DNA from 3 places in the Shewanella sp. ISTPL2 genome. Region 2 is predicted to be linked to each of the others. Evidence: predicted binding sites of a transcription regulator. Region 2 holds the regulator's gene; each other region holds the start of a gene.
What was found. Region 2 encodes sigma-54, which starts transcription at its own class of promoters, with help from an activator protein. Its sites were predicted from a motif close to GTTGGCACGNNNNTNGNNT; they were not measured.
Positions count from the first base shown of each region.

Region 1: the regulator sigma-54 is predicted to act here: its motif matches at 2,627-2,645, upstream of HUB64_RS12385 (DUF1328 family protein).
Region 3: the regulator sigma-54 is predicted to act here: its motif matches at 8,304-8,322, upstream of norV (anaerobic nitric oxide reductase flavorubredoxin).

Region 1 covers NZ_JAAPAV010000001.1:2,817,492-2,828,136, forward strand. Annotated here, with positions in the region: gene HUB64_RS12370 (hypothetical protein) at 1-275, shown strand, start outside; gene HUB64_RS12375 (diacylglycerol kinase family protein) at 326-2,005, opposite strand; gene HUB64_RS12380 (hypothetical protein) at 2,150-2,344, opposite strand; gene HUB64_RS12385 (DUF1328 family protein) at 2,369-2,545, opposite strand; gene pfaD (eicosapentaenoate synthase subunit PfaD) at 2,901-4,547, opposite strand; gene HUB64_RS12395 (beta-ketoacyl synthase N-terminal-like domain-containing protein) at 4,657-10,560, opposite strand; gene HUB64_RS12400 (PfaB family protein) at 10,602-10,645, opposite strand, start outside.
Region 2 covers NZ_JAAPAV010000001.1:3,079,928-3,090,572, forward strand. Annotated here, with positions in the region: gene mgtE (magnesium transporter) at 1-1,223, opposite strand, end outside; gene HUB64_RS13405 (HPr family phosphocarrier protein) at 1,474-1,749, opposite strand; gene rapZ (RNase adapter RapZ) at 1,736-2,590, opposite strand; gene ptsN (PTS IIA-like nitrogen regulatory protein PtsN) at 2,587-3,030, opposite strand; gene hpf (ribosome hibernation promoting factor) at 3,033-3,320, opposite strand; gene HUB64_RS13425 (RNA polymerase factor sigma-54) at 3,349-4,827, opposite strand; gene lptB (LPS export ABC transporter ATP-binding protein) at 4,935-5,666, opposite strand; gene lptA (lipopolysaccharide transport periplasmic protein LptA) at 5,663-6,217, opposite strand; gene lptC (LPS export ABC transporter periplasmic protein LptC) at 6,204-6,764, opposite strand; gene kdsC (3-deoxy-manno-octulosonate-8-phosphatase KdsC) at 6,761-7,312, opposite strand; gene HUB64_RS13450 (KpsF/GutQ family sugar-phosphate isomerase) at 7,312-8,289, opposite strand; gene mlaF (phospholipid ABC transporter ATP-binding protein MlaF) at 8,933-9,751, shown strand; gene mlaE (lipid asymmetry maintenance ABC transporter permease subunit MlaE) at 9,748-10,533, shown strand; gene mlaD (outer membrane lipid asymmetry maintenance protein MlaD) at 10,590-10,645, shown strand, end outside.
Region 3 covers NZ_JAAPAV010000001.1:3,540,879-3,551,523, forward strand. Annotated here, with positions in the region: gene exeM (extracellular exonuclease ExeM) at 1-2,198, shown strand, start outside; gene HUB64_RS15470 (hypothetical protein) at 2,309-2,764, shown strand; gene HUB64_RS15475 (PaaI family thioesterase) at 2,870-3,307, shown strand; gene HUB64_RS15480 (YgjV family protein) at 3,390-3,632, shown strand; gene katB (catalase KatB) at 3,957-5,432, shown strand; gene norW (NADH:flavorubredoxin reductase NorW) at 5,548-6,714, opposite strand; gene norV (anaerobic nitric oxide reductase flavorubredoxin) at 6,707-8,236, opposite strand; gene norR (nitric oxide reductase transcriptional regulator NorR) at 8,464-10,071, shown strand; gene HUB64_RS15505 (TMEM165/GDT1 family protein) at 10,122-10,645, opposite strand, start outside.

The DNA.
Region 1 (10,645 bases), 260 kb from region 2:
GCCAAGCGGAAGATACTGTCCAACATTATCTGGCTTATTTAGAATTGCATCAGCCCAACGGTGCTCAATTGATATTGGGTGACAGTACTGATAGAAAGGAATTACAACAAGTTCTACAGCAATGTGCGCAGGCAATAGACTGTAAATTTCAGGATTTTAGTAACACCACTCAAAAATCACTTCCCAAAGGTAGTGAATTTAATTTCATGCGGGTACTGGTTCTGCTGGTTATATTTATTTTGTTGAATATTTTATATTTTTTGTTCGTTCTATAAATTCTCAGTCATCCTGCCTAAAAAGTTAGGCTGGATGTCCTCCACAACGATCACTCATCTTGCTCTGTGGTTTCCTGATAAGGAACAAACACTTTAAGAGATGCTGGCTGGACTTCAATAGTGAGATCCGCTGGCTCAAATACTTCACCATCAATCACATATTTACACTTAGGCTGGCTGCTGATAGTGACCTTTTTAGCATGGGCATGATGGACTTTACTTGCACTCGCTTGTTGATCTCGCACATTCTTATTGCCTTCTTTTACCCATCCCGCAATCGCTAATTCAGCGAGGCTAAGCAACTGCTCTTTGGGTTCATCGCCAGCATCCAACCAAGTAATGTCGAGCAAACCGTCGGTCATGTTTGGTTCGCCATCGCCCTGCGCCAACACGCTGGTAAACGGTGCGGCATTGGCAACGATTAGGCTATGGGTCGTTAATGTTGTGGGTTTTGCATCATCTAAGCTGAGTTGGATGGTTAAAGTGATATCGGCATTCACTGCGCGCCATAAGCCATCGAGGTAGGCAAACTGGCCGAGAGCATTTTTACGCTCACGGTTTGCGGATTCAATCATTTGTTGCTCAAACCCTATGCCTACAAGCAACAACACTAACTCCTCATTACAACGCGCGGTATCAATGGCTTGGCAATGCCCTTGAATAATATTATCCAGCGCCTGAGAGATAGGAATAAGCTTACTGCCTAAACCAAAGAGGGCATGGCTGAGGGCATTAGTTGTGCCAAGAGGAATGATGCCTAAGACTATATCCGTATCAACGATTTGAGAGGCCACTTCAGTCACAGTACCATCGCCACCACAGGCGATAATGATATCAGCGCCTGCATTACGGGCTTGCTCGGCGAAGACATTTGCGGTTTCGTCTGCTGTTGTGAGTTTTAAAGTCAGGTCAAAATAGGCTTTGAGTTCATCTTGGATTTGCTCGCTGTATTCTTGCCATTTCCCGCCACCAGAAACTGGGTTGGCGATAATCCACGCCACTTTGTGGATGTTAATTTTCCCTTGACTAAGCATGCGATCGAGCGCGCGTAATTGCCATTTGTTTAAGCCAGCGGTTTTGCGGATTTGCTTTATCTGTTGCAGTACTTCGGCGAAGTGCTGTTGTTTATCTTTACAAACCAAATAAGCGGCGAGTACCAGCACTGAGCGGCCACGACCCATTGCACAGTGGATGAGTACCTGTTTATTGGCGCGCACTTGGCGGTGCAGCCAGTTAACGGCTTGATTGAGTTGGGCACTGGTCGGTACGCTATGGTCGAGGATGGGAATATTTAAATACTCGATATGATCTTCAAATTGCGACCAATCTAAGCCATCAAATTCAGCGGTGACATCCAGAATGGCAGTGATCTTATTGGCTTTAATCGTTTCCAGATCTGCGGAAAAGAGTCTACAGCCGAGATACAGATGTTCATCAATCCTCTGCATGGGTGGTACTGAATCGTATTTTCTGGCCCAGTGGTTATAGAGTCGACTGCCTAATAAAAAGGGAATAAAACCCCAACGAATATACCAAGGAATAGTGCCATCTTGGCGTTTTCTAAAAATACTGGCGAGATTAAACCAATAGGCTGAACCGACTAAAAACAGTGACAGACTTGTCCATGCACAAATGAAAGTGAGCAGGGGAGAAGTGTCTGTTACTGCAAAATAGGCTAACAATACTGCACCTGCAGTGTACAAATATTTGATGTGGATCTTCGTTAGCATGCAAGTCCTCCAATGCCATTGTTCTTGGTTAAAATCGTTGCACTTGAATGGATAGATGTCGAGATGAGAGATGCAGAAATGAGCGAGTCTAAACCAAAAGGGTGGCAGTAGACGAGTCTATTGCCACCCTAAAGTGAGGTTTGTTTAGCACTTAGTATCTTTAGCTTTAACACCTTCTTTGACTTCTTCACAGGCATCTTCGATGGCATTACCTGTATCAGTCATTACTTCATCGATTTTTTCGCCCGCGTCTTCGGCTTTGTTATCACTACAGGCCGTTAAACCTAGGGCGAGTAATAATGCGAATGCTGCACTTGTCATCAGGGTAAATGGTTTCATATCTATCTCCTTTTCTAAAAAAAATTATAGTCGCGGTGATTTGCCCTTAAGGGCATTGATCAGCAGAGAAATCACTAATAACACAATAAATATGAAGAAAATGATTTTCGCTATTCCCGCCGCTGCGCCAGCAATCCCAGCAAATCCTAACAACCCGGCAATCACGGCAACAACTAGAAATACTAATGTCCAACCTAGCATAATAACCTCCTGCCCTTGTATTAATCCTTCGCATGACCGTTTGTGTCACTTGTAAGGTAACGGCTAATGGCTCTTACTTGATTGCGATCTTAATGCCAACTTTAAAAATTTTAAGTAGTTAATTGATTTTAAATATAATTTAAATCATTTTATTTAAAATGGTGTGAGTGAATTAAAAGAGGGGTAGGCAATTTTTACCTAAGCTTCGGTAAGAGTTTCAGCCTAATACGTTGAATCAAAGACTGTGAGCTGATGTCGTTCATAAGTAAAGATAAATAAAAGCCGACACTGTGAGTTTGTGTCGGCTTGAAGATATTATGATCTTATAATACAAGATGATAGGAGCTAAATACGTTTAAAAACGATTTAATGGTTTCCAGCGTTGCAGGCTAACTGGAATGGTCGCGCCTTGGGATAACAGCAGGTTAATGCGGGATTGATATGCTGCGCCCACCATTAAATGTTTGGCTAAATCCACCGCATTACGGGCCTTATAGTCATCTAAATAACTGCCTTTTGCCCAAGCGTTAAATGCACCCAGTGCTGGGCCAGCCCAGATTTGGTAATCCATTTCGCGGCCGATTTCACCTGTGTTTGACCAGCGGCTAGACAGACCCAAATACCAGCGGAAAATCAGCGCCATCTTACGTTTGGGGTTATCCAGTGCACGCTCGATTTGTTTAGGATCGCGCTCGTTAAAGTGGGCGACAGTGCCCGCCCAAATATCATCGAGTGATGAGCGGAACACTTGCTCTTCGAGCTTTTTACGCTCGTCCGCAGGGATGGCATCAATCGAATCGTAACGGGTGTAGATCTCATAAAGCTTATTGGCGCGCATCGGGAACAAAGTACCGCGCTTAACCACTTGTAATTTCACGCCCATTTCGAACATATCGGCGGCAGGCGCCATAGTCACATCGGCCATTTCTGTGGTGGCGAGTAACTTACGGGTGTGTTCGCTGGCGCCCGCTTCGACGCAAGCTTGGTTGATAGAACCTGTGACGATGAATGCCGCACCCATGTTGAAGGTGGCTAATGCTGCATCGGGTGTGCCGACGCCGCCGCCAGCACCCACGCGGATGGGCGTTTTATATTGATACTTAGCTTGGATTTCATCTTTAAGCGCCAAAATCGTCGGCAATAGCGTGACGAGTGGACGATTGTCGGTATGGCCGCCGGAGTCGGCTTCGGCTGTGATGTCGTCTGCCATGGGCACCAGTAATGCCATCGCCATTTGGTCTTGGCTGATAAGGCCGTCACTCACTAATTGCTGGAGGATTTTGGCCGGCGCCGGCTCCATAAACTTAGTCGCGACTTCGGTGCGGCTGATTTTGGCTATGACTTTGTTGCCAATGACTATCTCGCCATGTTCGTCGCGGCTCAAACCCGCCGCGCGGTAATAGACGATTTGCGGCGTTAACCCTAAAAATGCCGAGGCTTCGACCGTGCGCACTTTATGTTTTAAGAACAACTCAACACTGCCGCGCTCTAATGCGGGCTCGCTTGGGCTGTGAATTAAATTAAAGGCGTAAGGACCATTGGGTAGCGCCGCTTGAATGCGAGTAATGGCCGCTTCAACGCGCGATGGGATTAACCCCGCCGCGCCAAACGAACACAAAATGCCCGCTTGGCCCAGCGCGATAACCAGTTCTTCTGAGGCAATACCGTTAGCCATAGCGCCAGCGTAGTAAGCGTATTTAACCCCGTGTACGCGGCGAAAATTACTGTCGCCTAAACTTTGGGTGCCAAGGGCGGGCGCAAAGGCGCTGACGGGGTGTGAGCCTAGTGGCGCTTGGCTGTCGCTTGTGGTGACTTCGGCTGTTTGCGCTATGCCTAAGCCTTTTTCACTGTGATTCACTAAGTAACAGGCTTGGCTTAAATCTTTGAGTTTTTTGCCTAATGCGTCGATATCAAAGCTCAGCGCGGCATCGTTGACTTGCCACGGCCAAGGGCTGAGTTTTTCGTTATTGCTATTGAATTGATCTAGAGTATGGCTAGTCATAGGTGTTCTCATGTTATTTGTGCCGCCTTGGTGATGTGGATAGCCAAGGCGGCGCAACTATTCGTTATTCGTTATTCGAGATTAGCGTCTTTCTAACAGCGTAAACTCGCTAGGCTTCTTCAATACAGATGGCGATATCTTTGACTTCATAAATTCGCAGGCCATCTTTACTCAAGTTGGCATCGCCCATAATGATGCGTTTGCCATTGTCGTCTGTCACGCTGGTAATGTGCACATCCAGTGACATCTGCTTGTTTAATGGGTTAATTTGGCCGCGATATTTCCATTTGATATCCGATAAAATCTGCCCAAATTTAGGATTGTTAAAGCCCGCGCCAAGGTCTTGGTCAATCGCATAGGTTTGCATCAGCTCGATAATGGCTTCAACCCCTAAGGAGCCTGGCATCACAGGATCTTGATGGAAATGGAATTGGAAGAACCAATCACTCGGGTCAATCGTGCGCTCGGCGTATAAATAGCCAAGGCCCGCCTTACCGCCGGCTTTCACGATTTCAGCCTTGTCGATAAAGTTAAGTTGACCGCCCGCTAAACGGTAATGTGGTTGACCTTTTGGTGCGTTAAAGCTGCGATGTTGTTTATCTAACAGATTGATTTGGCTATCGGCTGCTATGCCATTTTGCACATGCCAAGGCTGAGTGGTCTTGCCGTTGTCTATGCCTAACTGGTTTTTCAGCGCATCGCCCTTGAAGTAACCAAATACCGCTTTACCTTGGTAGAAAGGCTCGCCATCGCAGCTTAATTCAAAACTGAAATTCTGAATGATGTTGCTGCCAGCAATCACAGTCGATAACAAACGTGAGTCGTTCACTATGGTTTTGCCACGTAAATCCACATGGCGCAGTAGCTTACCGTTGCCGTCTAAGTTACGGAAAAACAGCTCTTGGCCGGGGAAGCCCAAGGTAGTGCCCATATAGCCCGAGATAAAGCCGTTTGGCTGCAGTGATATTTCCATCAGCACAGAATAGGGCATAACGGCGTGATGGCTGTTTTTATCATAATACCAAGCGTTTGCTGGCACTTCGTATTCAGCGATACACGAAGAGGGCTTTTTCAGCTCGCCGCGTTTGCCGTCAATCGCAATGACGCGAGTTGTGAGCTGCAAATCACCGCAAGGCGTGCGCGGTGGAATTAGGCCGCGATAGATACTGAAATCGGGGCCGAAGCAGTTTTCGATGTCGCCAGTGGCAAATTCGAACATGTGGTACGGCGTGAACGGTAGGGTATCGGGCACGCGGTTAGCATACTTTGAATCCGCAGGCGCAATCGGCGCAGGTACATGCTTTAGCGGCACTACGCCTTTGTTGGTTGGCGCAGTTAAATCTGGCAGCTGGGCCATCAACGGCGCAGCCGAAGCAGCATTTTTGGCAGTATTGTCAGCTGTGCTGGCATCATTATCCGCGAGGTAGCGGGTGCATTCGGCTTCTTCTTTGATCATCACTCCAAGGTTTTGGAAATCCACGACCACTTTGCCATTGAGCAAAATATCGATATTCGCCTTAGCATACGGGCGCGGGCTCATACCGATTTCGGTGATTTCCATGCGATAGGTGAGCAGGCCAGATTGCGGCAAAACTTGACCGCGACAGCGCACTTTTTGTGACGCGTTTTCTAGCGGTTGGAAACGCCCGTCTTTTACACCGAGGTGCATCCCAATATGCAGCATAAAGAATTGCAGTAATTGACCACAGCCTTCGGCCATTAACGATCCCGCCATCACTTGGTCGCCCTTGAAATGACACGGGAAATACCAATGATCAGCTTCGAGCTGCTTATGGCCTTGAACTGAGCCTAAGCCCCACGCGCCGCCATGCACCTCAAGATTGCTGACTTGTTCAATCATCAGGAATTTTTCGGATGCAAAACATAAAGAGGGCTGCAAACCATATTGGGCTTGATGCGCCGCATGGGCGCCGCCAAAACAGCCACCGATATCGGCGCCGAGCAGTTTATGGATTTGGCTGTAATCAAATTGGCTTTGCGCGCAATCAAGCAGCGGATTAAAGCGCTGTTTATTCGGATTATTCAAGGCGAGGTTGCGCGCTTTGATTTCAGCTTCGGTGTGAATAACACCTTTGCCGTCGGCCAGTTCTTTGTCGGTGAAGAAGCCGGCGCAGCCGCCATCCATTTTCAGGATCAGCTTATCGCCCACAAAACATTCGTAGGAGAAGAAGAACAACAAGGTATCGCCATTGCGGGCAAAGTTGTTGATGGAAATGTCGTAGCGCAGGGTGTCGCCACCGCGCGGTAAGTCGCCAAGGAAGGTCAGGGTGCAATCGAGCAGGCGATAAACGCGCTCGCCTTTATTTTCAAAATCGATACCTAAGTAGCTGATCAGCATCAAGTCGCATTGACCCGATTCGACCGCCACGGCCCAAGGGATTTGGCCATCGACCAAATACGGCGCGTCCACAGGAATGTCGTATTCCGTGGTCATAGTGCAAGGCTGATATTGGTTCATCTGGGCGTTTAATTTCGTTACCCGAGATACCAGTAAATAGTCCGTGGTTGGCAGGCGTACACGGCGCGGATAGCTGTCGATAATGGCGTAATCTGGGCCAAAGACGTTAGCAATATCACCTTCGGCGTACTCGACTAAATCCGCATAATCCCAAATGCAAGGCTTGCTTATCGGTGTTGGCGGCATGTACTCAGGCACTTTTGCATGATTGGGATAAAGCACAGGATGTGGAAGAACCGCTGTCGCAGATGCCTGAACAATGGCTTGCTGTTGTACTGGCGCAGCTTGGCCAATTGATGTCAGTTCGCCCTTAAGTTGGGCTTTCATCAAGGCATCGGCCAGTTTCAAGCCTTCAGCACGGCTTTGTAAAAAGGCTAAATGGGCTTCACGGGCGAGTTGCTGATTGCTTAAAAATGCCGCGTCTTTTAGCTCTGCTTGAGTGGCGTTGTTATTGGGCGTGCTTAGGGCATTCATTGGCATGCTGCTTAATGTCTCTTTTTGTTGAGCCGTGGTTGGGCTGCTTGTTGCAAAGCGACTCGTGTCTTTGCTCGCTATTTGGGCCAAATTTTTGCGTTGGCTGCGCGTTGGCAGTGCTGTCATGGCTTGGGCTTTTTGTTGTATAGCATCAAGGCCTGCGAGCGGCGTATCTAGGATATGCTGATAGATATCGCGGCCACCGAGCGTTACTTGTTTTATTAAGTGTTTTTGCTCTGAAAGCGTTAAGTCTTGTTCAAGCCTTTGCTGCAAACTGTATGCTTGCTTGGCACTTTGGCTGAGCAGTAACTGCGAGCATTTACCTTGGCTAAACGTCGCTACGAGCGCGTGCTGCTGAGCTTGAGAAGAATGCTTGTTAAGTTGCGCTTGGTTTTTAAGTTGTCCGTGATTTTTAAGCTGCAACAGCGCGCTCAAAATACTCGCCATTCCTGCGGCGGCAAAGTTGTGGCCTAGGGCATCAGCGGCTTGGCTGCGCTGGTTCACACTCGGCAACAGGGTATTGAGTACTAGCTCTGAATCGGCAAGTTGCTCAACCGCAATACTGGTTTCAATCAAGCTAATCTGGCTGCTATTCACCTTGGCTTGAGTTAGCAGGTCATCGCAAATGCGCGCTGTGTTGCTATTACCCTGTTTGTCACAAATCGCGCCAAATACTTGGCCGCTGATGTGACCATAACTGTCGCCATAGCTGTTATTAGCATTAGCATTAGCATTAGCATTAGCATTGTCAGCGGCAGTGCTTGGCTGGGTTGCACTTGATTGCGCTGTCGTGAGCACTAATGCGCCTGCACCTTCACCGACTTTCCAGCCTGTGTCAGTGGCAGTAAATGCCACTGGCGATACGGCGTTTTTGAGGATCACTTGCTCTAAACTGCCACTTAAATCGACGGCGGCGATCACTACGGCATCCAAGGATTCTTGGGACAAGAGGTTCTCGGCCACATCAATACAGCGGGCGACCGATTGCTCGGCCGCTGAAATGGTGAAGGCAGGGCCGTTAAAGTCCCAAAGGGATGCGATACGTGACGCCATGATGTTGCCAATAAAACTGGTGTATTGGTTCAGTTTGGCGGCATCGAGCACACTGTCCATTGCGATTTTTTCAAGGGCGATATACTCAGCTTGCGTGAGTGTTATTCCTTGTTTTTTAAGGCTGTCTGCCAGTTGGGTGTGTAGATTTACGCGGCCACGGAACTGGTGTAATTCCAGTTCGGTTTCCATCGCTACTAATACAGCAACCTTGCCACCGGGTTTTAAGTTTGCATCGCGTATCGCTTCATCGGCCACTTTGATCAGCAGCAGTTGCTGGGAGATCAGGCGATCATCCTCATTGGGCGGCACTTTAAAGCGCAGGAAGTCAAAATCGAACTGGTCGATATACGCGCCTTGCGGTACAGCAGGCAAACCAAAGTTAGCTAAGATCTCAGGGTGTTTATCTAAGCCTTTCCAGCGTTTAGCGGGCAGTGGGATAAAGGCATGTTGCCGAGCATGAATCGTGTTATCCAGTGCATTTATGGAGGATAAAGGCCCGAAGTGTGATGCTAAGCCAATGATATTTAATGGCGTATGCTGGTAACTTACTGTGGCTGCGGGTTGTTCATTCTTTTTGTTTGTATTGGCAGCATAGGATTCCAGCAATAAATGCGCGTTACAGCCGCCAAAACCAAACACAGAAACACCCGCGTGGCGGCGGTCATTGCCGGCTTTATCGGGCCAAGCATGCAGTTCTGTCGGTAGATTTTTAGCGCTAAATAAGCCCTTAGGCGAGGATATCGGCGCTGATAAGTTAATACTTGGCGGCAGTCGACCCGAGCGCATGGCAAAAATCATCTTCATGATCCCCGGCATGCCCGCGGCTGTGAGTAAATGGCCTAAGTTGGATTTTGCCGAACCGATCAGCGGCACCGCTGAACCCGCGAGTTTGTCCTCAAAAAAGCGCTCCATCGAAGCGAGTTCGACTTTATCCCCAAGCGGCGTGCCTGTGGCATGGCATTCAATCACTTCGATATTGGCAGGCAGTGTGTTTGCGGCACTATAGGCGCGCTCGAAGGCTTGCACTTGGCCCTTGCTGTTGGGGCTTAATACAAACTGGCCTTTACCGTCGTTCGACAAACCAATGCCGCTAACGACGGCATAGATGTTATCGCCATCGCGCTCGGCATCTTCTAAGCGTTTTAAGACTAACACCCCAGCGCCTTCTCCGGCGAATAAGCCCTTGCTATTGCTATCAAAGGGCGCCGAGATACCATGATCTGGATAGGCGTGGAAAATCGAGAATCCCATGTTGATAAAGAAGGGATCGGCGCCTGATACTGCGCCCGCTAGCATCATATCTGCCTTGCCTGTTGTTAGGTAATCGCAGGCGAGTTTGAGTGCATAAACCGAGCTGGCGCAGGCGGCGTCCAGACTTAACTGGGTGCCTCCTAAACCGAGTGCATCGCTGACCAGCTTTGAGGCTGTGTGGGCAACCGCGCCATTGGCGACGTTTAATGCTTGGCTATTGGCATTGAGATCGTTAACCGAGTTGCCAAAATCAGCCAGCTGAAATGCGCTTTGGTTAAGTTTGTTTTGCAGCGCCTTTTCAACGGTTTGGTGATACAGAGGCAAAAATAATTCATTGGAGCGGGCCGTGGGGAACGACAAGGTTCCCATCACGATACCTGTGCGCGCCAGTACGGCATCGCTTGGGGTAATCCCTGCGTCTTGCAGAGCTTTACGACTGCAATCGAGTGCCCATAAAAAGCTTTCATCTAACCCGTCAAAGGCGGACTCAGGCAGTTGATAACCCTTGGCATCAAACTCAAAGTGTTGGATATAGCCGCCTTTATCACAGTAAAAACGGTCAGACTGACCCTGCACACCTTGGTAATCGGCGGGATTGGCATTGAGCTTTTCACGGTTAATTTGGGTGCGAGAGTCTTTTTTATCCAGCAGATTTTGCCAAAAGGTTTGCGGATTATCGGCGTCAGGATACTGAGTCGCGAGACCGACAATCGCAATTTTTGATGCGCTTTTTGACGCACTTTTTGACAAAATCATAGGCACGGTAGTTTTATCAATAGTAGGGGAATGCTGAGAACTCACAGGGGTTCTCCTTTTGGTGATACTGCTGATGATAAAGGGG
Region 2 (10,645 bases):
AGCCCAGCTACTGTCATATTGATCAGCATAGCGCTACCAATTAATCCCGCCAGTGCCATATCATCCTTCCATAGCCACACGGCGACAAAGACTAAAATAGACCACATCAAGCCATTGAGAAAACCAATAGATAGCTCTTTACCGATAAGCCAGCGGGCGTTGCTTTGGCCGATATGGCCTAAAGCAATACCACGGATCACGAGGGCTAAGGTCTGATTACCGGCAACACCGCCCATGCTAGGGACAATCGTCATTAGGATGGCGATAGTGGCAAATTGCTCAATAGTGCCTTCAAACATATTGCTGACCGACGATGCGAGCAGGGCGGCGAATAAGTTAATCGTGAGCCAGAGCGAGCGACGTAGGGTACTTTTTAGCACTGGACCAAAGGTATCTTCATCTCCGTCCATCCCCGCCATACCCATCATGGAATGTTCAGCATCTTCGCGGATAACATCGACTACGTCATCGATTGTGATACGCCCGAGTAGCTTACCATCACTGTCGACGACAGGTGCCGATACCCAATCATTGCGTTCGAATTTCTGCGCGACTTCGCTGTCGGACATGCTCACCGGAATACTTTGAATATTGGGATCCATGATATTGCGAATTGTGGTGCTTGGCGCGCAAGTCAGCAGATCTGCCAGCCTAACACCGCCAAGGACTTTGTCCTGTTTGTCGACCACATATAAGGTATCTGTGGTGTCGGGTAGGTTGCCCCTTTGCCGAAGATAGCGCAGCACCACATCGATATTCACATCGGGTCTTAGGGTGACAGTATCTGTGTTCATCAAGCTGCCGGCGGTCTCATCTGGATAAGATAGGGCTTGTTCTACCCTCAGGCGATTTTGCTCCGTCATCGACTGCAACACTTGTTTGTAAACGGCGTCGGGAAGACTTCGCAGAATATAGGCGAGATCGTCGGTGTCCATGCTTGCTGTCGCTTTCGCGACTCGCTCAGGGCTCATGCTGCGGATCAGTGGGTCTTTGAGTTCTTCACTCAACTCATCGAGTATGTCGCCTATTTGTTCCTGATCGATGAGCTGCCACAATACTTGTCTGGCACTTGGCGGTGATGATTCTAAGATCAGCGCGATATCTGAGGCGGCCATTTTTTGCAGCATATTACGCACATGCACGAACATGCCGCTGCTAAGCGCTTGGTTTAACTGGTCAAGACTATGTCCGGTGTGATCGTTTTCTGCATTATCTACGGGCATTTGTCCTCCATTGTGCGGCAAATTGGTTTGAGATCTTAGTGTTGGGCTAGGATTTAGCGGTGACTAAGCGTCAGTCGATGACACAGATTAAGGCGGCTAAGGTAAGGTTAAGGCCAGCGCAATGACCGCTAGTGTAATCGCCTGTGGCTTGTATCGTCGAGCGACAAATGTTTTGCCATGTCTGAATGGCAAGTTTTTTAAACTAGACATGAAGTGAAACTAACGATGAAGTGCTTAGTGTGAAGTGAAACTAACAGGCTTCGTCAAACTTAGCGTCGATTAAGGCACAAATGGCATCGAGAGCCGGCTCTGCATCTGGGCCTTCGGCGATAAGCCTGATGGTTTTACCCATGCCAGTTTCAAGCATCAGCAAGCCAAGCACACTGGCGGCCGATGCTTGTTTATCGCCTTGGATTAAGGTGATGGTCGCATCAAACTCGGAAGCCAGTACCACCAACTTAGTGGCGGCACGGGCATGTAAACCGAGCTTATTACAGATGGTTATCTGACGTTCAAGCTTTGGCATTATTGAGCTCTCGATGACGGGCATAAACTTTATGTTTACCGTTACTAAAGCGTTTGGCCAATTGCTCTGCGACGTAAACGGATCTGTGCTGTCCACCTGTGCAGCCAATGGCCACAGTTAAATAACTGCGATTGTTACGCTCGAGGTGCGGCAGCCAAGTCTCCAGTAAGTTTTCGATTTGCCAGATGAACTTATTAACCAGTGGTTGACGATTTAAGAACTCAGCTACGGGTTCATCTAAGCCAGTCAATGGCCGCAGCGCCAACTCCCAGTGGGGATTGGGCAGGAAGCGCACATCGAACATAAAGTCGGCTTCGGTGGGCATTCCGTGCTTAAAGCCAAAGGACTCGAAGTTGATCACGAGTTCTTTATCGACACTACCAAGGAGAATTTGTCTGACTTGGTCGCTTAAATCATAGATATTCAAATTCGACGTATCTATGTAGTGATCGACCAGTTTTGACATAGGCTCGAGCAGTTTTCCCTCCAGCTTTATCGCTTCTTGCAAAGAGACTCGGCTCTTCGACAAAGGATGCAAACGGCGGGTTTCGCTGTAACGCTTAAGCAGAATTTTATCGCTGGAGTTAAGGAAGAAGCTCGTTAACTCAGTATCTGGAGGTAGGCTAGCGAGTTGTTTTACTAAGACCTTATCCTGCTCAGGCATGTTACGCACGTCGACACTGATGGCGACGAGATCGTTACTGCCTTTGAGTTGCTCAAGCAAACTGCCAATCAATGGCAAAGGAAGGTTATCGACACAATAATAGCCGAGATCTTCGAGTACCCTAAGGGCGACAGATTTGCCTGAGCCTGAGCGGCCCGACACTATGACCAGTTTCATCCAGTGATTACCTGATAGAGTTCCGTTTCATCATGCGTCTTGCGTAATTGCTTTAATATTTGCTTGTCGCTCAGCTTTTCGGCCATGCAAGACAAGGTACTTAAGTGCTGCTGACATTGGTCTGCAGGCACCAGTAGTGCAAATAAAATATCAACAGGTTGCTTATCGATAGCATCAAATGCTATCGGCTCTTCACACTTAATGAGTATGGCAATGGGCTGATCTATATCGGCTAGTCGACCATGTGGAATGGCGATGCCGTTACCTATACCTGTGCTCCCCATCTTTTCGCGCGCCACTAGGCTTTCGAATATCTCTTGAGATGAGAGGGTCGGGTACTGGGCAGCGACTAAGTCGCTGATGAGTTCCAGTACCTTTTTCTTGCTGCCCGGAGTGGCGCAGGTAGTGCACTCCGGCCGCAGTATGGTACAAAGTTCCATTATTAGTGTTTTGTTAACTTCTCTTTGTGTTTAATAACCTGACGGTCAAGCTTGTCAATCAGGGCGTCTATAGCAGCATACATGTCAGCATGCTCTGAAGTAGCAAAAACTTCACCACCTATGAGGTTTATTCTCGCTTCGGCAATCTGTTGCATTTTCTCAACATTGAGCACAACGTGCACATTATTGATCTGTTCGAAATGGCGTTCAAGTTTTGAAAACTTTTCTTCTACATATGCACGTAACGATTCGGTAATTTCGACATGGTGTCCACTTAGGTTTATTTGCATAGAAACGTCCTCCGATATCCACTGTAGGTTATAAACTTTTACGCTGATTAGAAGGTGGAATAAGCATAGCCTCTCGGTACTTCGCAATGGTTCTGCGGGCTACGTTGATCCCTTGTTCTGCCAGAAGTTGTGCCATCTTACTATCGCTTAATGGTTTTTTCTGGTTTTCCGCTGCCACCAGTTTCTTTATAAAGGCTCTGATTGCTGTGGATGAGCACTCACCACCATCGTCAGTACCGACGTGGCTAGAGAAGAAGTATTTTAGTTCAAAAAGTCCCTTAGGGGTATGCATGTATTTTTGAGTTGTGACCCGTGAGATGGTGGACTCATGCATTTCTACCGCTTCGGCAATATCGTTAAGCACCATAGGCTTCATGGCTTCTTCACCATACTCAAAGAAACCTTGCTGATATTGCACTATGCAATTAGCAACTTTAAGCAAAGTATCGTTACGGCTTTCTAAGCTCTTAATAAACCATTTAGCCTCTTGCAGATGGCCGCGAATAAATTGGCTATCGGCTTGGTTTTTAGTGCTGCGCGCCATTGAAGCATAATGTTGATTTACATTGATTTTGGGCATGCAGTCAGGATTTAGCTCAACCACCCAGCGGCCATTTTTCTTCGACACAGACACATCTGGGATAACGTATTCGTCATTATTGGGCGTGATCAACAAACCTGGGCGAGGATTGAGGGTTTGGATGAGTGCTATACCATCCCTTAATTCATCTTCTTTTAATTTAGTCTTACGCATCAATAACCTAAAGTCTCGGGCGGCGATCAGATCTAAATGATCTTTGATCAGCATACGGGCGTTTTCTAGGTTGGGAGTATCAGCGGCGAAATGCGACAGTTGGATCAGCAGGCATTCACTTAAATCGCGGGCGGCAACGCCTATGGGATCAAAATGCTGAATACGCTTGAGTACGGCTTCGACTTCGTCAAGCTCAACTTCAGGATTGCCCATGGCTTCGAGAATTTCTTCAGTGCTTTGGGTGAGATAGCCCTGATCGTCGATGGCATCAATAATGGCGGTGGCAATGGCTAAATCGGTTTCAGAAAACGGCGTGAGGTTTTTTTGCCATTCTAAGTGTTCGTACAAACCTTCACTGGTCTCGCCTTGGAAGGGCATATCGTCTTCACGACTGCCGCCGGGGCCTGAGTTTGGGGAGGCGGTAAACACTTCATCCCATGTGGTGTCCATGGGGAGCTCATCGGGCATGGATTCTTTGGTTAGCGACTCTGCCGTATCTATGGTGGAGCTGTCTTTTTCTGGTGGCAGAGTGCTAGATTCACTGAAATCCGTATCGGATAGCGTTTGGTTTACAGGGGTTTTAGTGGCGTCGAATTGATCCTCTTCCAGCTCGAGAAGGGGATTAGAATCTAATGCTTGCTGGATCTCTTGCTGCAGTTCTAATGACGACAGTTGCAACAGACGTATAGCCTGTTGTAGTTGTGGCGTCATGGTTAACTGTTGACCCAGTTTGAGCTGGAGTGACGCTTTCATGTTACCGCTGATCCCTACGTTATTATTGTTGGATGAGGTCGCTTATTATTATCTTGAGTGAAGCCCAATGGCGGTATAAATTGCCTCCATTGGCTTCGCTCGATTAACTATAGCCTGAATTGTTCACCTAAGTACACAGCCCTAACTTGCTGATTGTCTAAGATCTCTGCTGGAGTTCCTTCGGCAATCAGGTTTCCGTGACTCACAATATAAGCATGTTCACATACATCTAATGTCTCGCGGACATTATGGTCTGTGATCAGTACGCCAAGGCCGCGACTTTTGAGTTGTTCGATAATCTTCTTGATGTCGATAACCGAAATAGGATCGACGCCGGCAAACGGTTCATCGAGCAAAATGAACTTAGGATTAGCGGCTAAAGCCCGCGCAATTTCGACGCGACGACGTTCGCCACCCGACAATGACATGCCTTGGCTGTCACGGATGTGGGTGATATGAAACTCTTCGAGCAGATGTTCTAGTTCTTCTTCTCGTTCTTCGTTTTTAAGTTCTTTACGAGTTTGCAGTACGGCCATGATGTTGTCATGAACAGTTAGCTTACGAAAGATACTGGCTTCTTGCGGTAAGTAACCTATGCCTTTGCGGGCACGCAGATGCATAGGATCTGCGGTTAAATCATCATCGTCGATAAAGATATGTCCCTTATCGCTCTTCACTAGCCCGACAACCATGTAAAAGGTCGTGGTTTTACCTGCACCGTTTGGACCGAGTAGGCCAACGACTTGACCGGTTTTTACCGTCAGACTGACGTCTTTAACCACTTGGCGACTCTTGTAACTTTTCGCCAGATTTTGTGCTCTTAAGGTGATTTGGGTCATTTAGAGTCCTGCTTTTTTACAGGTTTATCCGCCGGAGCGTCTGATTTAGCATCATCTTGATAGTTTTCAGGCTGAATAATAGTGATTACGCGATCGTCACCACTGCCAGTACTCTCGGCCATCAATTTCTGTTGAATCATGTTATAGCGGATTAAATTGCCTGTAACTTGGCTACCTGCTTGATCTAATGACGCCATACCTTTCAGAGTTAAGGTGCGGCTTGCCATATCGTAACGAATTTCTTTCGCGCTAGCCGATGCAGGACGGCCATCGTCTAATATCTGGCTATACGTAGCAGGGTTGCCTGTGGCGACTAAAGTTTTGCTATTTTCACCTTCAGCGGAAAATGCACGCAGTTCATTTGCTTGGATTTTTATTGAGCCTTGGGTAACTTCCACCGGACCAAAGAAGATAATCTGGTTGTTTTTGATATCCGCAGTTTGGCTCACAGCTTTAATTTTGACTTCTTGCTTTAAGTCGCCCACTTTCGCGAAAGCACTCATGCTCATAATTAGCATTAGGCTGGCAAGTAATACGTTATTTTGCTTCATATGTTCCTACTACCTGACTGGTCAATTGCACTTCTTGCGCGTTGAGGTCGGCATAAAGGCCTTGGCCTTGAATATTAAAATCTTTCCCTGTGACGTAAATGGTACGGTCAGAGGTCATTATCATAGTGTTGAGATCGAGTTCCAGATAACTGGTGGACAAGGTCTGAATCGGTTCTTCTGGGCTAATGGCATCGATAATAACATTATTTTCTAATACAACCTTGCCAGTTTCCTTGTTTAGCTTGCCCTGATCTGCCCTGAGCTGCCATTGTGCTTTACCTTGGTCTGGATAAACAAGATAAACAGGTTGAGTAAAGAAAGTTTGATTCGTTGAATCATAATGTTCCATGTGTTTCGCCGTCACACGGCTATTCACTAGTCCTTGCTCATTGAACTCAACACTGCGCAGATCTTCAACGATGAAATCTGGGGTATTTTGATCTTTTACTCTGTTATCGGAATCACCGCTGTGTTTGTTCTGGACCTGCCAGTAAAGCGCTAGTGCGGTTCCAAAAAAAGCGATAATCGCGAGTGTCACACGACTCATATACTCATTCCATGGGCCGAAGTGAATTTATTTTGACTTAGGAGTAACAGATCTGTGAGTTCACGCAGTGCACCGTGGCCACCATTGAGCGTAGTCACAAAATGGGCGTGTTGGCGTACATAGGGGTGGCCGTCAGCAACACTGACCGCTAAACCGACGACATTCATCACGGGGAGATCGACAATATCATCACCGATATAAGCCACTTCTTCTGGGGTGACACCATAAAGTGCGAGCAATGCTTCATAGGGCTCGAACTTATTGTCTACGCCTTGGTAAATATGGGTAACACCAAGGGCTGTCATACGGTTTTCAACGATTTTGGATTGACGTCCTGTGATCACGGCGAGGTTGAAACCGCTGGTGAGGAGTGATCGCACGCCATAGCCGTCGCGGGTATGGAAGGCTTTGAGCTCTTCGCCGCTATTACTCAAGTAAATACGGCCGTCGGAAAACACCCCATCGACATCACAGATTAACAGTTTAATCTTTTGCGCCCGTTGCCACACATCATCACTGATTGGGCCGTAAAATCCTTGCTGTGGCATTAAATGACTCCTGCTTTTACCATATCGAGCATGTTAAGAGCGCCAATAGGATGGCGATCTTTATCGATAACAATTAATCCGTTGATATTTTTTGAGTCCATCACTTGCAGTGCTTGGGCGGCCAACACATTATCTGTGATCGTGACGCAGTTACGGGTCATCACATCGGCAATGGGCGTCGTGCGTAAATTCACTTCGGCATCGATAACGCGGCGTAAATCACCATCGGTGAAGATACCAACCAGCTTGCGCTGATCATCGATAATCGCCGTCATGCCTAGGCCTTTCTTGGAGATTTCGTACAGGGCTTCTGTGATGCAAATATCGTGGTTGACGAGCGGTAAGTCATCACCACAGTGCATCACATCGCAGACTTTTAACAGCAACTTACGTCCTAAAGCTCCGCCAGGATGGGACATAGCAAAATCATCACGGGTAAAGCCTTTTGCTTGCAGCAGCGCAATGGCGATGGCATCGCCCATCACTAAGGTCGCTGTGGTACTTGAGGTGGGTGCTAGTCCAAGTGGGCAAGCCTCTTCTGGGACTTCAATACATAAATGCACTTTAGATAATCGCGCCATATTCGATTCGGGTTTACCTGTTACCGCGATAACGGGCACGCCCATACGTTGGATGACCGGCATTAAGGTGAGGATTTCGCTCGACTCACCGGAATTTGAAATCGCTAAAATCACATCGTTATCGGCCAATACACCCAGATCGCCGTGGCTGGCTTCACCCGGATGCACAAAAAATGCGGGCGTTCCTGTGCTGGCGAGGGTGGCTGAAATCTTATTGCCGATATGGCCCGATTTGCCCATTCCCATGACAATCACTTTGCCTGTGCAGTTGAGGATCAACTCGCAAGCTTCTGCAAATTCAGCCGAATCAACATATTGATAAAGATTGTCTAGGGCTGACTTTTCAATGTCGATAACTTTACAACCCCATTGGCGCAGTTGTGATTTGTCTACCATGTCTATCTCTCTTTTTGCATTGTCTTTGTCGCCCCATTGATGGGATTGGAATAGCACAATTTGGTACGCGATAAAGATGATATGTAATAGGCTTTCTGCCAAGTATTAGTTTGTTTTCAGACAATTTAGCTTATGTCTTACTGTGGTTTATTACCGAAAACAGCAAAACAATTGCGGCAGGCTAGAGCGATTGATCCGACTCGTCAAGTTCAGCTGCGTTAGCTATTCACGCACAATAACGTGTTTAGCGGCAGAAGGTCTTGAGCAATATCATCGTCTTTGTCGTTTATTTCAATGGATTTATCCCATATCGCAGCGGGTATTACCCTATGGGATGCCTCTATTGCGCAATTGCGTATCGACTCTCCCCGATAAAAGTGGGCGAAGAGTGAGCTAAGTGCGAACGAATTAGCCAATACTGCCAATTCTGCAACCAGGTTGAAAACATTAAGTAACATTTTACCTGTGCAGAGTGAAAACTTAGGGCGCATTTTCGCTGTAAATGAGGCAAATTGAAAGTATCGCAGGGCGATAGTGTCGATTCGGTTGTAGGTTAAAGCGCAATTACGTACAATTTGCGGCTCTTCGATTGGTCAGTCTCGGAAGACTAGGATCACCTCATTTGCAAATGTCGGAATCAAGCATGACTCAAGAACAAACGCCGTTGGTTGAGATCCGTAATTTGGGGTTTAGCCGCGGTCAGCGTGTGATATATGAAGATATTAGCCTGTCCATTCCAAGGGGCAAGGTGACGGCGATCATGGGGCCGAGCGGCATAGGCAAAACGACCCTGTTGAAATTGATTGGCGGCCAATTAACGCCTGACCATGGACAAGTTTTATTCGACGGTCACGATATCCATGGCGTGAGTCGTAATGAATTATTTAGTCTGCGTAAGCGGATGAGCATGCTGTTTCAGAGTGGCGCGCTGTTTACCGACATTAATGTGTTCGATAACGTGGCGTTTGCGCTGCGTGAACATTCTGGACTGCCTGAAGACATTATTCGCACTATCGTGTTGATGAAACTTGAAGCCGTAGGTTTACGTGGTGCCGCTCAGATGATGCCGAGCGAATTGTCCGGTGGTATGCAACGCCGCGCCGCATTAGCTAGAGCCATAGCGCTTGAACCTGAAATGGTGATGTACGATGAGCCTTTTGCAGGGCAAGACCCAATATCGATGGGTGTGTTAGTAAAGCTTATTCGTGAGTTATCCGATGCGCTGAATCTGACTTCAATTGTGGTGTCCCACGATGTGGATGAAGTGCTTGGCATTGCCGATTATGTATATGTGGTGGCTGACAAAAAAGTCATCGCCCACGGTACCCCTGAAGAATTAAAGTACGCTGATAATCCGCAGCTGAAACAGTTTATTCAAGGTGCTCCGGACGGCCCTGTGCCGTTCCATTATCCGGCAAATGATTACCAGCAAGAATTAATGGCAAAAGGAGTTGGCAAGTGAAGTTAATCGACAGTATTGCCGACTTAGGCCGCAGCGCGATTGAGCTAGTGCTCGGTTTTGGCCGTGCAGGCCTTATGCTGTGGGGTGCGATTTTTCGCTGGCCACGCGTGCGTAAAGGTTTTCCATTATTAGTGCGCCAGATTTATGTGGTCGGTGTGCAATCCATGGTGATTATTTTAGTCTCAGGACTCTTTATCGGCATGGTGCTCGCACTGCAAGGCTATAACATCTTAGTTGGTTTTGGCACCGAAGAAAGCTTAGGTCCTATGGTGGCGCTCAGTTTACTGCGTGAGTTAGGGCCAGTTGTTACCGCGTTATTGTTTGCGGGACGGGCGGGTTCAGCATTAACCGCTGAAATTGGTTTAATGAAAAGCACTGAGCAGCTTTCCAGTTTAGAAATGATGGCGATTGACCCATTAAGGCAGATTATTGCACCGCGCTTTTGGGCTGGAGTGATCAGTATGCCATTGCTGGCGTTGATGTTTACCGCTGTAGGTATTTATGGCGGGCACCTTGTTGGCGTGGAATGGAAAGGGATCGACAGTGGTGCGTTTTGGTCGATTCTGCAGGCGTCTGTCGAATGGCGTCAGGACATAGTTAACTGCTTGATCAAAAGTGGTGTGTTTGCCGTAGTGGTCACTTGGATTGCGTTATATCGCGGTTATCAAGTGATCCCAAATCCGGAAGGCATCAGCCGTGCAACGACCCAGACTGTCGTTCAGTCGAGCCTCGCTGTATTGGCATTGGATTTTTTACTGACAGCCCTGATGTTTGGCCGCTAACGGAACACTGCGGATTTCGACACAGGTTAGATGGATTAACAGAGTGGTAGCTGAACATGTTGACACGAAAAATTGAATTATTAGTGGGTGTGTTTCTTTTAACAGGATTGGC
Region 3 (10,645 bases), 460 kb from region 2:
ACGTTACCTTAAAACGTAAATTAGATGCGTTAGTGGCGAATACAGTATTTAATGCCGCCCAGTGGGAACAATTACCTAAAGATACCTTCTCTGGTTTAGGTTCTCTAGAAACGCCTGCTGAGCCAGAAGTGCCGCTCTTTAGCTGTACTGGCGCTAAAATTGTGCCTATTTATCAAGTACAAGGTGCGGGCGAGTCGAGCCCATTTGTACCAGCAGGGGCATTCGAATCTGAAGCCGAAGTGACTGTGCGTGGCGTCGTGACTGCCCGTGGTGAAAGCTTGTTTAAAGGTTTTTACTTACAAGAAGTTAAGGGTGATAACTCACCGTATACCTCTGATGGTGTATTTGTATTCTTAGGTGAAGCTGCACCTGAAGCGATTCAACCTGGGGTTGAAGTGTGTGTGCAGGGTAAAGTGAAAGAATACTTTGGCTTAACTCAAATCGATATTAAAGCCGATAAGAAATTTGATGTTGGCGCTAAGGGTGAAGTCCCTGTTGCCGCACCTTTCTATGTGGCCGATGGCGAAACCTTAGCGCAAGCATTAGAGCGCTATGAAGGCATGAATGTGGCCTTAGATGCGGGCAGCGATCTTAAAATCAGCCGCACCTTCAGCTTCGACTATGCGGGTAGTCGCAATAACATGCTAGTGTCATATCAAGCACCTTTGATGAAGCCTACACAGCTGTATCCAGCGCTTTCTGCTGAAGCAACAGCATTAGTTAAATCTAACCGCGAAAACCAACTCTTTATCGAATCCGATTACAAGCCTGCCAATGGTGTTATTCCATACTTCCCTGATTTCAATGTGGAAACGGGTTACATCCGTGTTGGCGATCAACTGACTAACCTGCAAGGTGTGATTGGTTACAGCTACGGCGCTTATCGTTTAGTGGCGACTAATACTATTACAGCGGGTGATTTTATCCGTGGTGACGATAGAACCGAAGCCCCAAGTGTTGCAACTAAGGGAGATCTGCGCGTGGCTAGCTTTAACGTGCTGAACTTCTTTAACGATGTTGATGGTGGCGATACCAATCCATCAGGCAGTAACCGTGGCGCTCTAACGCTGGAAGAAATGGTGCTACAACGTACTAAAATCGTTAGCGCTATTACCGCCATGAATGCCGATATCGTCGGTTTGATGGAAATTGCTAACAACGGTTTTGGTGAGAAGAGTGCGATTAAGGATTTAGTCGATGCACTAAATGACAAGCAGACGCCTGAAAACGCCTATAGCTTTGTTGAAATCACCGATGCTGATAAGTATGACGGCAAGTACTTTGGTACAGATGCGATCACTGTCGGCATGTTATACCGTGGTGGTAAAGTGGCTTTAGCGGGGGCAGCACAAGTTATCGGTACTCCAGAACAGCACGCCAGTGCTGGCAGCGTGACTCGCACAAAAGATGGCAAAACTGAGACTAACCCTGGCAATGATGCTTATCAACGTCACAGCTTAGCGCAAACCTTTAAAATCCATGATGAGTCTCTGACCGTAGTCGTTAACCATTTGAAATCTAAAGGCTCAGGTTGTTTAGAAGATTGGGTTAACTTCGAAGAGTCAGTTGATCCTGCCGATCAACAGGGCAAGTGTAATGCTTTCCGCGTATCTGCAGCGAAAGTCTTGGGTGAAACGCTAAAAGACGTGAAAGGCGACTTACTGATCATCGGTGATATGAATGCCTATGGTATGGAGGATCCTATCCGTGTACTAACCGACTTCGATGCGAGCAAGTCAGAGCGTGACATCCTGACCGCTTCGTGGACGACGCTCGACGGCAAAGTGTTTGAACGCCAAGGCAGCAAGATTGAAAAAGGTTATGGCTTTATCAACTTGAACACGAAAGCCCACGGTGCAAGCACTTTCTCTTATAGCTATAACGGCGAGTTAGGTAACTTAGATCATGCTTTAGCCAATGCTAGCTTAGCCAAACGTTTAGTGGATATTGAAGATTGGCATATCAACTCAGTGGAATCTAGCCTGTTTGAATACGGTAAGAAGTTCTCTGGTGATCTGGTTAAATCTGAAAATGCTTTTTCTGCATCGGATCATGATCCTGTGATTGTTGCTTTAAGTTATCCTGCGCCAGTAGTGCCGCCAAAACCTGAGCCAAAGCCTAAAGATGATGGCGGTGCTTTAGGTTATTTAGGTTTAGCACTGATGTCCTTGTTTGGTTTGCAGCGTCGTCGCCGTTAACCTGTATATGGGGTTAACTCACAAGTGCAATTTGTGAGCTAGACTGAAACAAAGGGATGGTTAACCATCCCTTTTTTATCTCTTTTTTTCAGTTTTTATTAGGAGTGAGTATGGATACCACCTCAAATCCGCTGAAAACCATGAATATCAAGGCGCCACTGTGGTTTTACTTTGTCGCAACGCTCAGTTTGTTGTGGAATATCATGGGGCTGATGGCTTTTGTGATGCAAATGACTATGACGCCAGATGCACTCGCACAGATGAGCCCAGATCAAATTACACTCTATGAAACGACGCCAATTTGGGTTGATGCTGTGTTTGGCTTTGCCGTGGTTTCAGGGGTTCTAGGATGTTTATTATTGTTATTCAGAAAATTAATTGCTTATAAAGTGCTGGTCGCCTCGCTTATCGCTATTTTGTTGCAAATGACCTATGTATTTTGCATTCAGCAAGCGGCTGTGGTGCTAGGAGCCGACGCGTTAATTATGCCAAGTGTAGTCGTGGTGTGGGGATTATTTCTTGTCTGGTTTAGTCAGCTAAGTACCACTAAATCTTGGTTAGTTTGAGCCTTATTTTTGCTGATATTGATGTGAGCAGCTAAGAGTAAACTAGTTGAACTTCATCCACTTCACAGTAAACTGCTGATTGGTTTTATTGACTAGGAAGTTGCAATGAGTATTTGGTTTAGAGCTGTAACGTTAGAGGATTGCGCGCGTTTAGACGCAGGTATGGGTGGCAAAGGCACCTTGATGCAGACTTTAGGAATTGAGATCAGTGAGATTGGCGACGATTACATGAAGGCCACTATGCCAGCCAGTCCGGCGGTGCATAACCCTTTGGGCATAGTGCATGGTGGCGCGAATGTCGCGCTTGCTGAAACCGTTGCCAGCTATGCGGCAAATTTCGCGGTGGATTTTGAGCAGTACTATTGTGTCGGTCAAGAAATTAACGCTAACCACTTACGGGCTTCCCGTAATGGGGTATTAACCGCCACGGCTAAGCCTATCCACTTAGGGAAGCGCAGCTCTGTATGGGAGATTTTAATCCACAACAGTGCGGGTGAACTGACTTGTATTTCACGGATGACGGCGGCTGTCGTTAAACGCTAAATGCAATGAGCCAGCTTATTACCTGTGGTGTGATTGGCGTATCAATCGTTTGATTTAAATAATATATAGATAAGGATTGGATATGGATAACGCTACAATTTGGGAATGGGTTGGTTATTTAGCTTCAGTGGTCGTTGCAATATCACTGATGATGTCAAACATTAAGAAACTGCGCTGGTGGAATCTCATTGGTGCGGCTTTATTTGTGGCCTACGGTGTGGCAATTGGGGCTTATCCTGTTGCCTTAGTTAACTTTTTTATCGTGCTGATTGACACTTATTATTTGGTTAAGCTTTATCGTGAAGCTGACTTATCCAGCAGTTAATGGTGTATCAGCTTAACTCCGCTTTCTCGCACCGCACTTCGATCCATTGTCCTGAGCAGCTATTTGGTTTTTCAACAGCATCTTAAGTGATGTGAGCGGACCATTGGCTGTGAGTCCGTGTAATTCATTAACAGTCTTGCTAAACTCATTTTTAATCTTTTTTTTAGATTATATAAATCTAGTTTAATCGCTTTATTCTCAAACGGTAATTCTCTATTCTTGCTCTATCGACAACACGTCGCCAGCCAAGGAGATAAACCATGGCCACCATTTACGATTTAATTGAAACCTGGTTAACCAGCAATCAAGACTAAGGAGCAGGGCATGAGTCAACAACATCAAACAAGCCAGTACTTAACGAGCCAAAACGGCGCCCCAGTGGCCGACGATCAAAACTCACTGTCGGCGGGTGAACGTGGTCCTCTGCTATTACAAGATTGGCATTTAATTGAAAAGTTAGCCCATTTCAACCGTGAGCGTATTCCTGAGCGTATCGTGCATGCTAAAGGTACTGGGGTTTATGGCACATTTACGCTGACTAAAGATTTAAGCGATTACACCATTGCTGACCATTTCAATGGTGTTGGTAAGCAAACCGAAACCTTTATTCGTTTCTCGACCGTAGGTGGAGAAATGGGTTCTGCCGACGCAGAGCGCGATCCACGTGGCTTTGGTTTACGTTTTTATACTGCCCGTGGTAATCACGATATCGTGGGTAATAATACGCCGACCTTTTTCTTACGAGATGGGATTAAGTTTCCAGACTTTATTCATACGCAAAAGCGTAACCCCAAGACAAACTTAAAAGATCCGCAGGCTATGTGGGACTTTTGGTCATTGAACCCAGAAGCCATGCATCAAGTGACCATTTTGATGTCGGATCGTGGTATTCCGGCGAACTACCGTCAAATGCACGGTTATGGTTCACACACTTTCTCGCTGTGGAATGCCAAGGGCGAGCGTTTCTGGGTGAAGTTCCACTTTAAATCGCAGCAAGGTGTGGTCAACTTAACCAATGAACAGGCTGATAAATTAAAAGGGATTGATCCCGATTCATCGCAGCGCGATATGGTGGTTGCTATTACTGATGGTAACTTCCCGCGTTGGACGGTTAATGTGCAGATTATGCCTGAGGCGGATGCCAATACTTACCATATCAATCCATTTGATTTAACTAAGGTTTGGCCGCATAGCGACTATCCATTACTTGAGATTGGTGTATTAGAGCTGAATCGTCTGCCACAAAACTACTTTGCTGAAGTTGAGCAAGTGGCATTAGCACCTAGTAATTTGGTCCCAGGCGTCGGGGCTTCACCAGACAAGATGTTACAAGCACGTTTATTTGCCTACGCCGATGCGCAGCGTTACCGCATTGGTGCTAACTACAACCAATTGCCAGTGAATTGCCCGCATGCCGCTAAGGCAAATCACCATCAACGTGCAGGTGCGATGGCGGGTACACAATGTCCTTATCATGGCAGTCAAACTGGTGGCGACGCTTCGGCAAACTATGGCCCGAACAGCACTGCTGATGCCTTGGTTGAGCCAGTAAACTTTAGCGAACCACCATTGCGTTTAGAAGGTGAAGCGGCGCGTTACAGTCGTTATAACCAAGACGATTATACCCAAGCGGGTAATTTGTATCGCATCTTCTCTGAAGCTGAGAAAGCGCGCCTAGTGGCAACAATTTCGGGTTCATTAAGTCAAGCGAGTTTAGATGTGCAGCAACGTATGGTGGCGCATTTTACTCAAGCCGATGCGGATTACGGACAACGTATTAAACTGGCATTAGGTCTTTAAACTATTGCTGTTGCGAATGTTTGAATAATAGTAGAAACGATAAAACTGAGTAGAAAGCCTCTACTCAGTTTTTATTATCAGCGACAATAATATTAACATTCTCGTTAATGTGCTCTTAGGCCGCGATGAGTGCCGCGTTAGGGCTATTTAGCTGCTTTAACAATCCAAATGCTTGCTGCATTTTATCCTCGGTTACGATAAATCCTATAAATGTTTCATCCACGTCGAATGCTTTAATACAGCTTCCTTGAGCATCAATATCGACTTGCCAGCGATGGACGCCATTCACTGTTATACCGCTGAGTTGCATAGGTAACAGTGGCGTTTTCACTTTAATGAGCATGGCGGGAAAATTCACTGCTGTCGGTTGGTTCAGTAATGTGTTCGCCAGTGCATTGGCGCTCAGTAACGCAGGTTGCAAATAGGCCCTATTTTGGTCGTTGATTTGGGCGCAATCACCTAGCGCATAAATATGGGCATCGTTGGTTTGTAAGCATTCGTTAACGACGATACCTTTATTGACCTCTAGCCCCGCATGCTGGGCAAGTTGACTGTTAGGGAGAAGTCCCGCTGCACAGATAACCGCATCACAAATAAACCGCTGGTCATTATCTAGGCACACAGAGATACTGCCATCTTGGTGTTGCAGTTGGCTGACTCGGGTTTGCAATTGCACTGTGACGTTATGCTGCTTTAGTACAGCGGTCAGTTTGTGGTTTAACATTTCGGGTAGCATATTCGGCATTAAGCTCGCTTGTGGATCGACCAAAAACACTTGCTTACCTGCAGTTGCTAAGTCCATTGCCAGTTCAACTCCGACCAAACCAGCACCGATAACCAGTACTCTCCTCGCGCCATGGATGTCTGCTTCGCAGGCCTGATACTCCATTAAGCTGTTAACTGTGTGGATGATATCGACGCCATCCCCCTCTATAGGCGGAATAAAGGGTCGCGCACCCGTGGCAAGCACTAATTTTTTGTACGCAATTTCGCGTCCTTGATGGCAACAGACTACCTGACGAACTTTATCTATTTTTATGACTTCACAGTGATTTATTACATCAATTTGTTGCTCATGTGCAAATTCAGTCGCGGTCAATTTTATGAGGTCTGACGCCATTTTTTTAAGGCTAAACACATGGCTTAAATCTGGTTTATGGTATTCGTCACCAGAGTCGGCTGTGATAACTGTAATCGGTTGTTCGCGGTTTAAACGTCGCAGTGTTTTGACTAGCTGATATGCCGCGAATCCACTGCCGATAATGACGATAGGTTTAGACATTAGTCACCTCATTTTTTATGACAGCGAAAACGCTTTTACCTAGGCCACATTCGGGACAGAGGAAGTCTTCGGCCACTTGAGTCCAAGGTGTGCCAGCAATGACATCTTGATTAGGTTCTCCTTTTTCAGGGTCGTAAATCCATTGGCAAACGGTGCAAATCATTGATTGTGTATCATTTAATTCGCACGCTTTTGTTGCAATCGGTGCTGTCACAGGGACGTTATTAGTAGCAGTATTTTCAGCTGTTTGACTGGCCGTGGTGGCTTGGCTAGGTTTTGACATGACTTGATTAATGATAGAGCGACTATTAGCGCTATCAAGGGGCCGCAATGCCCATTCTCGCGCGATTCGCTGGCCGTGCTGACGGCATTCTTGCATCGCATCTCGATCGGGACGCCATTTGACTTTTAATCCCACTGAGGTTTCAAAACCAGCATCCATCAAACGAGTGTGAATTCTATCGACTGCGCCGCCATTCCAGCCATAACTACCAAAAGCTGCCGCCTTTTTATTGCGAAAACGCAGGCCCGTGATTTCTTCAAGCATGGCGGCAATTTTAGGCATCATCACATTATTCATGGTGGATGAGCCGACTAAAATACCTTTTGACCTAAATGCCTGTGCAAGGATTTCGTTTTTATCATGACGTGCGACGTTATACACTTTTACCGCTACATTGGGGTCAACATCATGGATACCTTGAGCGATACCGTCGGCCATCATGCGAGTATTATTGGACATGGAGTCGTAGAAAATCGTGATGCGGTCTTCTTGATAAGCGTCGGCCCAAGCTAAATATTGGTGAATAATTTGGGCTGGATTATCACGCCACACAATGCCGTGTGAAGTTGCGATCATATCTACAGGTAAATTAAAGCTTAATACTTCGTGAATTTTAGCCGTTACTAGGCTGCTAAAGGGCGTTAAAATGTTTGAGTAGTACCGTAGGCATTGTTCCATTAATTCATTTTGATCAACCTCATCATTGAATAAATGTTCGTCGCAATAGTGTTGGCCAAAGGCATCGTTACTGAATAAAACCGCATCTTCGGTGAGGTATGTCATCATGCTATCTGGCCAATGCAACATAGGTGCTTCGATAAATATCAGTTGCTTACCATTGCCTATCGCTAAACTATCCCCTGTCTTTACGGTAATGAAATTCCATTCTGGGTGGTGGTGATGTCCTACAATGGAGTCGACCGCATTTTCACTGCAGTAAATTGGAGTGTTAGGAATTTTGGCCATTAATGCAGTCAGGGCGCCTGAGTGGTCTTCCTCTGCATGGTTCATCACAATATAGTCTATGTCGGTTAAATTAATTTCAGCTTCAAGATTTTGTAAGAATTGCTGGCTAAACCGATGATCAACTGTATCAATTAACACGGTTTTTTCTTCACGGATAAGGTAGCTATTGTAGCTTGTGCCTTTAGTTATCTTGTACTCAGTACCATGAAAATCTTGCACTTCCCAATCGCGTTGACCCACCCAGTGGATATTGTTTTTTACATGAATAGTCATAAATACACCTGTGATAATTAATAATGAATGCGCTACGTAAATCTTGCTTATTTAGTTAAATCTCTAATTGCACTCACTATGCCAACATTCTAATGTATTGATTTTTATTAGTATTAACGTATTTTAATATTTTGAAATCACTTAGTAGTGTCATAATGACAGTTTGATATTGGTCAAATTGACATTACACTGTTGTCAATATGACTTTATTTGACTGTGGATGTGCTATGAGTGCCCATGCTGATTTAACTCAGTTAGCCTTAGATTTAACTGTCGGCGTGTCGACGCAAGACAGATTTGAGCGTTTGTTGGCAGTGGTCAGGCGGCGTGTCAATTGTGATGCTGCGGCATTATTGGCATTTCGGGAGCAGCAATTTGTCCCCTTGGCGATAGATGGGCTCTTTGCCGAAGTGTTAGGGCGTCGCTTTCAAATTAGTGAACATCCGAGATTAGAGGCTATCGCCCGTGCTGGCGATGTGGTTCGTTTCCCGGCCGACAGTGAACTTCCCGATCCGTATGATGGTTTAATTCCACATCATAGTGCGAACTTACATGTACATGCTTGCATTGGTTTACCACTAATCGCGAACGATCGCTTAATAGGGGCGCTCACCATTGATGGTTTCAACCCTCATCAGTTTGATGGTTTTAGTGATAGCGAGTTGCGTGTGATCAGCGCACTGGCCGCAGCCAGTCTTAATACTGCGTTATTGATGCAACAGCTAGAATCCCAAGTTGTTGAAGTTTCCAATGGCACTGAGGTGCTCAATCGTCCTGCTAGTCAGCAGGAGATCATAGGGCAATCCACACAGATCCAATCGCTAAAGCAGCAGATAAGTGCCGTGGCAGGCACTGATTTATCGGTATTAATTACTGGCGAAACTGGCGTGGGTAAGGAGTTAGTGGCCGCGGCGATACATAATCAATCGACCAGAGCCGATAAATCACTTATCTATTTAAACTGCGCTGCATTGCCTGAGTCCGTCGCCGAAAGCGAGTTATTTGGGCATGTAAAAGGGGCATTTACGGGGGCAATCAGTCATAGGCAAGGCAAGTTTGAACTCGCTGACAAGGGGACCTTGTTTTTAGATGAAATCGGGGAGCTTCCCTTGGGGCTGCAAGCTAAGTTATTGAGGGTTTTACAATACGGTGAATTACAGCGAGTGGGCAGTGATAAGAGCCTAAAAGTGAATACTCGGATTATTGCTGCCACTAATCGAATTTTGCACCAAGAGGCAACGGAAGGGCGCTTTCGTTTCGATCTTTACCATAGGTTGAGCGTATTTCCTATCCACGTAGCACCATTAAGAGAGCGTGGGCAAGATATTGTTATGCTGACAGGTTTTTTTCTTGAACGTTGTAAAGCGAAGTTAGGACTCACCCATATCAATATCACACCCGCAGCGCAGCAGTTATTAGAGCAATATACATGGCCGGGTAATGTGCGTGAGCTAGAGCATGCGATACACAGGGCTGCGGTGTTGGCGAAAGCCGAGCTAAAAACGGCTTATATCAGCTTAAGTGATAAACATTTTCAGCTCGATTCTTTGATGAATCAAGCACACAGAACAGTCGACGAAGATAGGCCATCAGATGCCGCAACGCTAGCCAGTGAATTAGCATTTAGGTCTGAGTCGGCCTGTCGTGAGGGACAATCGCAAGATAATTCCAGTGTTATGCTGGGGCTTAAGGCTGCGACGGAGAGATATCAGCGTCAACTTATTCGTCAAGTTTTAGCCGCGAATCAACAAAATTGGGCTGCGTGTGCAAGAATATTGCAAATCGATACAGGTAATTTGCACCGACTTGCAAAACGGTTAGGTTTAAAAGAATAAAATATTGCGTGAAGAAATTTTATTCTGCAGCAAAACCCCTGCCTCGATTCTTAGAAGAACAGTGTTGCTACGCCTAAGAGTGCGAACAATACGGCGCAGCCACGATGTATCCACAACATAGGCAATTTTTCAGCGCTGAAGTGGCCTGCGATCACTACGGGTACGTTAGCAAGCAGCATGCCTAAGGTTGTGCCAGCAACCACCATAGTTAATGAATCGTATTTTGCGGCTAATACCACAGTTGCGATTTGCGTTTTATCCCCCATTTCGGCGATAAAAAACAGAATAAAGGTGGCGAGAAAGGGGCCCATTTTATAGAAACGGCTCTCTTCTGCATCGACTTTATCGGGGATTAACACCCAAAGAGCGATCGCAAAGAATGACGCAGCCACTAAATAACGTGCAAGATCAGGGCTTACCCAGTTAATGGCCCATTGACCAATCCAAGCTGCGGCAAAATGGTTAAATAATGTCGACAGCAAAATACCTAAAATAATGGCGGTTTTATTTTTAAATCTTGCGGCGAGGATTAGTGCAAGCAATTGAGTTTTATCACCAATTTCGGCGATAGCAA